Linked DNA regions of Lentimicrobium sp. L6. The protein of the gene in region 1 binds, or shares a complex with, the protein of each later gene. Links are inferred from orthologs where the notes say so. Each region holds a gene or a part of one and is shown on either strand. Other genes may lie near its edges.

Region 1 (3,256 bases):
CTATTTGCTAACCTTAGGAGGAGCGAGAGCAATGGGCTTAGATGATAAGATTGGCAATTTCGAAATTGGTAAAGAAGCCGACTTTATTCTTCTAGACTCCTCAAATATTGAGCTTGTAGACGAGCGTTTGAAAACCGCCAAAACCTTAGAAGAGAAACTTTTTGCTATTTTGATTCTTGGTGATGATAGGTTGATGGATAGTGTTTGGTTGATGGGGGAGAGTGTTGAGTTTTAAGGTACTCTTTCAGGGCTACTTATTAGATGTACCTGATGCGATGCAACAGGTTAACTTAAAATGCCCTTACAGGGCTTTGGTATCGTATTCCAGATTCTTTTGAGCCCTGAAAGGGCGACTTATCTTAAGCCAAGGTAAGGCCTTGGCTTAAAAAGATACCTGCTGAATAAGAGCCCTGTAAGGGCGGCTTAATCTTCCCATAGAAATTGTTCGTCATAACCTATTTCATACTCGTCAAGTAGCTCAAGATACTCTGTTTTAAAATCAACCTTTTTATGATGTTCTTTTTGGTTTAAGATATAGTTTTTGGTGTTATTAATTGCTGATGGACTTACGGAAAAAGCACCATGCCCACCTTGCCATTTGAAGTTTTTATAGTGTTCATGTTTGGTTTTTATCCATCTACTGCTGTGTATCTTTACTTCTTCAAATAGTTTTGCTAATGCCATGTTTTTCGATAAGATGCAAAGGATATGCACATGGTCTGGAACCCCATTTATGATGATTGGGATTGATATGTTGTCTTTTATTATCGAACCCATATACGCATATAGCTCTTCATCTTCTTCAGGTGTGATTTTTATGAAGTTGTTTTTTACATGGAATACCATATGAACAAAAATACAAGAGAGTGATTGCGACATTTTATTGTGTTTTTAGCGAGGTGATAAAGTTAAGAAGATTTTTTTAAGTCGATATTTCATGGGTTTGTGTTATGTTTTTACCTTAAACGATGTTATGTTCTTTTCAAAAGGGGCTTGCCAGATATAACTGATGCTATGTAGCATGTTGATTGGATTAAAGCACTCGGAATTTTTATCAATTAAATTCATCAAAAAATAACACCACAAATCCTCCATAATCGTATCTTTGCAGAGCCCTATTTTTGGGTGAACATTAGAGGATATTGATAACATACTCTAATACATTTAGATTAAATTATGGATTCACAAGTACACAATAAATCAGCACTCCATGTGCAAGCTGGTATTGAGAAACCAGCAACAGTAAATCCTCGTTTTGCCAGAGGAAAAAGAAAGAAACTTACTGAGCAGCCTGCCTCTTGGTTTTTAGAAGGAATCAGGAAAGGTGATAGAAGTATTTTAAGCCGTGCTATTACCTTGATAGAAAGTAATTTGCCAGCGCATCGTAAATTGGCTCAGGAGATTATAGAATTATGTTTGCCTTACTCTGGGAAGTCTTTCCGAATAGGAATTACCGGAGTTCCAGGCGTTGGAAAGTCTACATTTATTGAGGCTTTCGGTATGCATGTTACACAGGATCTGGATAAAAAGTTAGCCGTTTTGGCCATCGACCCCAGTAGTCAAAGAACTAAAGGTTCTATTTTGGGTGATAAAACCAGAATGGAAAAGCTCACCAATGATATTAATGCTTTTATTAGGCCATCCCCATCAGCAGGTTCGCTTGGAGGAGTCGCTCAAAAAACACGCGAGAGTATTATTTTATGTGAAGCCGCTGGATATGAAATTATTTTGGTGGAAACAGTGGGAGTGGGTCAAAGTGAGACAGCCGTTCATGGTATGGTCGACTTTTTTCTATTGCTGATGTTGTCAGGCGCTGGCGATGAGTTACAAGGGATTAAAAGAGGAATCATGGAAATGGCCGATGCCATCCTCATCAATAAGGCAGATGGTGATAATAAAAATAGAGCCGAACTCGCTCGTCGTCAATACGCCAATGCCCTTCATCTTTTCCCACCTACAGAATCGGGTTGGATACCTAAAACTCAGACTTGTTCCGCATATACCGGCGATGGTATTAGCGATGTTTGGACCATCATGGATAGCTATATTAATGAGACCAGAATAAATGGATATTTTGATCATAAGCGTAAAGAGCAAAAAAATTATATCTTGCAGGCTAGTATTGAGAATAACTTAAAACAAAATTTCTATAATAATGAAGAAGTGAAAAAGCTCTTTAAATCTATAGAAGAACGTATTTTAAGTGATGAAATTTCTGCCTATAAAGGAGCAGATAAATTATTGGAAACCTATTTTAAAAACATAGATTTTGGCTAAAGATAAGATTGAACTAAAAAAGGAAGAGAAGAAAATAAAAGCTCAAGAGAAGGCTGAAAAGCAAAAAAGAAGCGAAGCCTTTGAGCGATTAAAACCACTATTGTATTCCTTTGCTTTGTGGGGTGCTTTAATGGGAATAGTCTATATTCCTTTTGTTTACGATTTTATAATGAGTTTTTTAGTTGATTTTGTGGTTGATTCTACTGTAGCTTTAGGCAGCGTTTTGTTTATTCCCATTGAAACTTCCGGTAGTCCTTTAATAACAGTGGCAGGTTATACCATGAAAGTGATTTTTGAATGTACGGCCTATAATTTTTATCTCTTTGCCATAGCGTTAGTGGTTTTCGGAAAATGGTCACTTAAAGATAAGTTTCTGAATCTTATCATCTTTGTGGTCAGTATTTTCTTTTTAAATGCAGCCCGATTCATCATCATGGGCTATGTTGGAAAAGCTTGGCCTCATTTGTTTCACCAAATACATGATTATGTTTGGACCATCGTTTTTGGATTGGTGGTCTTCATTCTTTATATTTGGCGTAACGATAGAAGTATAGAATCATGATCAAGAAGATATCCATATTAATAAGTAGTACCATAGGACTGTATGCGCTTTGGTTATTAGGGTTGGAGAAGATTTATGCTCAAATATTAAAGTTTGGTGCTTCTTTCATCTTATCCCCTTTTTCTAATGTGACTCCTGTCTTAAAGCTCGATCAGGCCCATCCTGACTTTTGCGTGGCTGTGGGGCAAGATGGATATTGTATGGAGTTAGAGTTGTTTGGTTTATCCATCATTGTGATGTTGAGTTGGTATATCATGTTGGTGGCTTTGAATACTTCCAAGAAAATGCTTGTTACAGCCCTTAAACATATTGGAATCTTCTATTTGCTTCAAATTTTAACCATGGCCACATTGGCTTTATACGATTTTGGAACTTTCTTTCAACAAGTCAATAGTGCCATGCGTCAGAGTTTTATCA
Region 2 (3,247 bases), on another replicon or contig:
CAAACAAGGCTTTATTCAAGATGACATTGAAAAATCTGCTGAAGAAAGAAAAGACTTTGCTGCTAAGCGTAAAGAGATTTATTTAGGTACCAACCAGTATCCTAACTTCACTGAGCATTTTGACCATGTGATAAATCCTGATAGCTTAAAGCCATTCGATTTAACATCGAAAAATGCCACTGTTAAAACTTTGAAACAATTCCGTGTGACTCAAGACTTCGAAATGCTTCGTTTCACTACTGATATGTATTCAAAAGAAAACAAGCGTCCTTTGGCATTTATGTTGACTACAGGAAACCTAAACATGAGAAAAGCCAGAGCACAATTTGCTTGTAATTTCTTTGCTGTTGCTGGTTTTGAGGTTCAAGACAATAATGGTTTCGCTACTATCGAAGAAGGATTAAAAGCGGCTAAAGCTGCCAATGCTGAAATCGTGGTTCTTTGTAGCTCCGATGACGATTATGCTGAAGTAGGTATGGAATTTGCCAAAGCAACTAAAGACACAACTATTGGTGTTATTGCTGGATATCCTAAAAACCTAATCGAAGAATTTAAGGCTAATGGTTTAAGCAAATTGATTCATGTGAAATCCAATATTCTTGAGGAGCTTACCGCTTATCAAAAAGAATTGGGAATTATTGAATAATCAAAGGAGAAGAAAGATGAAACCAAATTTTAAGAATATACAGATTAAATCAAATCCTGCTTCCACTCAGACTACTGAGGAATGGGAAAAGCAGCATAAGATTGAAAACTATTGGGATACACCAGAGAAAATTTCGGTAAAACCGGTTTATTCTGCTGATGATTTAAAAGGCATGGAGCATTTAAATTATGCTGCCGGACTTCCTCCGTTTTTAAGAGGTCCTTATTCAGGCATGTATGCTATGCGTCCTTGGACTGTTCGTCAGTATGCCGGATTCTCTACTGCTGAAGAATCTAATGCTTTTTACCGCAGAAACTTAGCTGCTGGTCAGAAAGGTTTATCTATTGCCTTTGACTTGGCTACTCACAGAGGTTATGACTCCGATCACGAGCGTGTGACTGGTGATGTGGGAAAAGCAGGTGTGGCTGTAGATAGCATTTTAGACATGGAGATTTTATTCGACCAAATTCCTTTGGATAAAATGTCTGTTTCTATGACTATGAACGGTGCGGTACTTCCAGTATTGGCCTTTTATATAGTTGCAGGATTGGAGCAAGGGGTTAAACTCGAAGAACTCAGTGGAACTATTCAGAATGACATTTTGAAGGAGTTCATGGTGAGAAACACTTATATCTACCCTCCTCTACCTTCAATGAAGATTATTGCAGATATCTTTGAATATACTTCTAAGAAAATGCCTAAGTTCAATTCTATCTCTATCTCTGGTTACCACATGCAAGAAGCTGGTGCCACAGCAGATATCGAATTGGCTTATACATTAGCCGATGGTTTAGAATATTTGAAAGCAGGAATTAATGCAGGTATGGATATTGATGCCTTCGCTCCTCGCCTTTCTTTCTTCTGGGCAGTTGGTATGAATCACTTCATGGAAATTGCTAAGATGAGAGCAGCCAGAATGCTTTGGGCTAAGATTGTAAAACAATTCAATCCTAAGAATCCTAAGTCAATGGCTTTAAGAACTCACAGTCAAACTTCTGGTTGGAGTTTAACAGAACAAGATCCTTTCAATAACGTGGGAAGAACTTGTGTGGAGGCTTTAAGTGCGGCTTTAGGTCATACTCAATCTCTACATACCAATGCTTTAGATGAAGCTATTGCTTTACCTACCGACTTCTCTGCTCGTATTGCTCGTAATACACAGATTTACTTGCAAGAAGAAACTCAAATTTGTCGTTCTCTCGACCCATGGGCTGGTTCTTATTATGTAGAATCGATGACCAAGGAAATAGCCGACAAAGCTTGGGCTTTAATCGAAGAAGTTCAGGAGCTAGGCGGAATGGCTAAAGCTATTGAAACTGGTGTACCAAAAATGAGAATTGAGGAGGCTGCAGCACGTAAGCAAGCCCGTATCGATTCACATAAAGATACTATTGTTGGAGTGAATAAATATCGTTTAGAAAAAGAGGATCCATTAGATATCTTAGATATTGACAACTCTGCAGTAAGAGAGGCTCAAATTGCTCGTCTTAAGAAATTAAGAGACAATAGAAACGAAGAAGAAGTCCAAGCTTCACTTCAAGCCTTAGTAACATCAGCAAATACTGGTGAAGGTAATCTATTAGAGTTGGCAGTAGATGCAGCTCAGAAACGCGCCAGCTTAGGTGAGATTTCTGATGCATTAGAAACTAAATATGGCCGTTATAGCGCCGTTATTCGTTCTATATCTGGTGTTTATTCAGCAGAAGCTAAAAACGATAAGATGTTCCAAGAAGCAACAAGATTAGCAGAGAAATTTGCAACGCAAGAAGGTCGTCGTCCTCGTATTATGATTGCGAAGATGGGACAAGATGGACACGATAGAGGAGCCAAAGTAGTGGCTACAGGATATGCCGATATCGGATTCGATGTAGACATTGGACCACTATTCCAAACTCCAGCAGAAGCTGCTCGTCAGGCCGTTGAAAACGATGTACATATATTAGGTGTATCAAGTTTAGCAGCAGGACATAAGACTTTAGTTCCACAAGTCATTGCAGAATTAAAAGCATTAGGTCGCGAAGACATTATGGTTATTGTGGGTGGAGTAATTCCTCACCAAGACTATGATTTCCTTTACGAAGCAGGTGCAGCCGCAGTATTTGGCCCTGGAACAGTAATTTCACAATGTGGAATTCAGATGCTAAAAATCCTATTGGACGAAGAACAATAGTTGATTTTTCTTTTATGATATTTAAGCCTGCTCATTTTGAGTGGGCTTTTTTTTTGCTTAACCAACTGATTCTGACACCAAATAGTATTATTACGTTTTACTTAGCTATTTAAATCATTTTTCTTATTTTTGCGTTCGTATAAAAGTTGAGATCATTTAAAATTAAACATAAAATAACCTATCAAATGAAAAAATTATTGTTTTTAACGCTATTATTATCTCTTTTCTTTACCGGATGTAAAAAGGATGAAGCTGATGCCTTTGTCAATGTAACTGTAAAAGAATCATCTATTCCTCAAGCTGGAGTTACAGTTTGTATGTTTTCGGACCAAAAAGGGCCTAGTACAACATTTTTCACCTCGTTTTTTTCAGATAAAAAAGTAATAACAGAATCCAGTGGCATAGCAAAATTCAATTTAGAAGATACATTT

Evidence for each region.
Region 2: the proteins of meaB (region 1) and scpA are in contact, whole or in part, in a crystal structure (PDB 8DPB), measured with the Methylorubrum extorquens proteins. The link is inferred for Lentimicrobium sp. L6 from one-to-one orthologs. Residues at the interface, in SOR26638.1 of Methylorubrum extorquens: Arg20, Ala21, Ala24, Arg25, Thr28, Ser32, Arg33, Arg34, His37, Thr98, Gly99, Gly100, Ser101, Ile102, Leu103, Lys106, Thr107, Ala110, Ala113, Ile114, Asp115, Arg116, Ala118, Phe119, Ile120, Arg121, Pro122, Pro124; in SOR27001.1 of Methylorubrum extorquens: Glu577, Glu578, Asn579, Asp580, Gly581, Arg582, Arg583, Arg585, His596, Ala604, Ser605, Ala608, Asp609, Gly611, Phe612, Asp613, Val614, Asp615, Ile616, Gly617, Pro618, Leu619, Glu625, Arg628, Gln629, Val631, Glu632, Asn633, Asp634, Glu661.

The regions. Positions count from the first base shown.
Region 1 is NZ_JABKCA010000003.1:16,680-19,935, forward strand. The notes cover bases 301-3,226. They hold meaB (methylmalonyl Co-A mutase-associated GTPase MeaB), read left to right. Parts: upstream 301-1,176; coding sequence 1,177-2,277; downstream 2,278-3,226. Other genes in these bases: HNS38_RS01255 (transposase), read right to left, coding at 424-879; HNS38_RS01265 (exosortase/archaeosortase family protein), read left to right, coding at 2,270-2,839; HNS38_RS01270 (hypothetical protein), read left to right, coding at 2,836-3,226. In the rest of the region: guaD (guanine deaminase), read left to right, coding at 1-235; more of HNS38_RS01270, read left to right, coding at 3,227-3,256. UniProt on the Escherichia coli protein: Binds and hydrolyzes GTP. Likely functions as a G-protein chaperone that assists AdoCbl cofactor delivery to the methylmalonyl-CoA mutase (MCM) ScpA and reactivation of the enzyme during catalysis.
Region 2 is NZ_JABKCA010000008.1:4,090-7,336, reverse strand. The notes cover bases 323-3,239. They hold scpA (methylmalonyl-CoA mutase), read left to right. Parts: upstream 323-662; coding sequence 663-2,816; downstream 2,817-3,239. Other genes in these bases: HNS38_RS03175 (hypothetical protein), read left to right, coding at 3,002-3,239; HNS38_RS03185 (methylmalonyl-CoA mutase family protein), read left to right, coding at 323-646. Outside these bases: more of HNS38_RS03185, read left to right, coding at 1-322; more of HNS38_RS03175, read left to right, coding at 3,240-3,247. UniProt on the Escherichia coli protein: Catalyzes the interconversion of succinyl-CoA and methylmalonyl-CoA. Could be part of a pathway that converts succinate to propionate.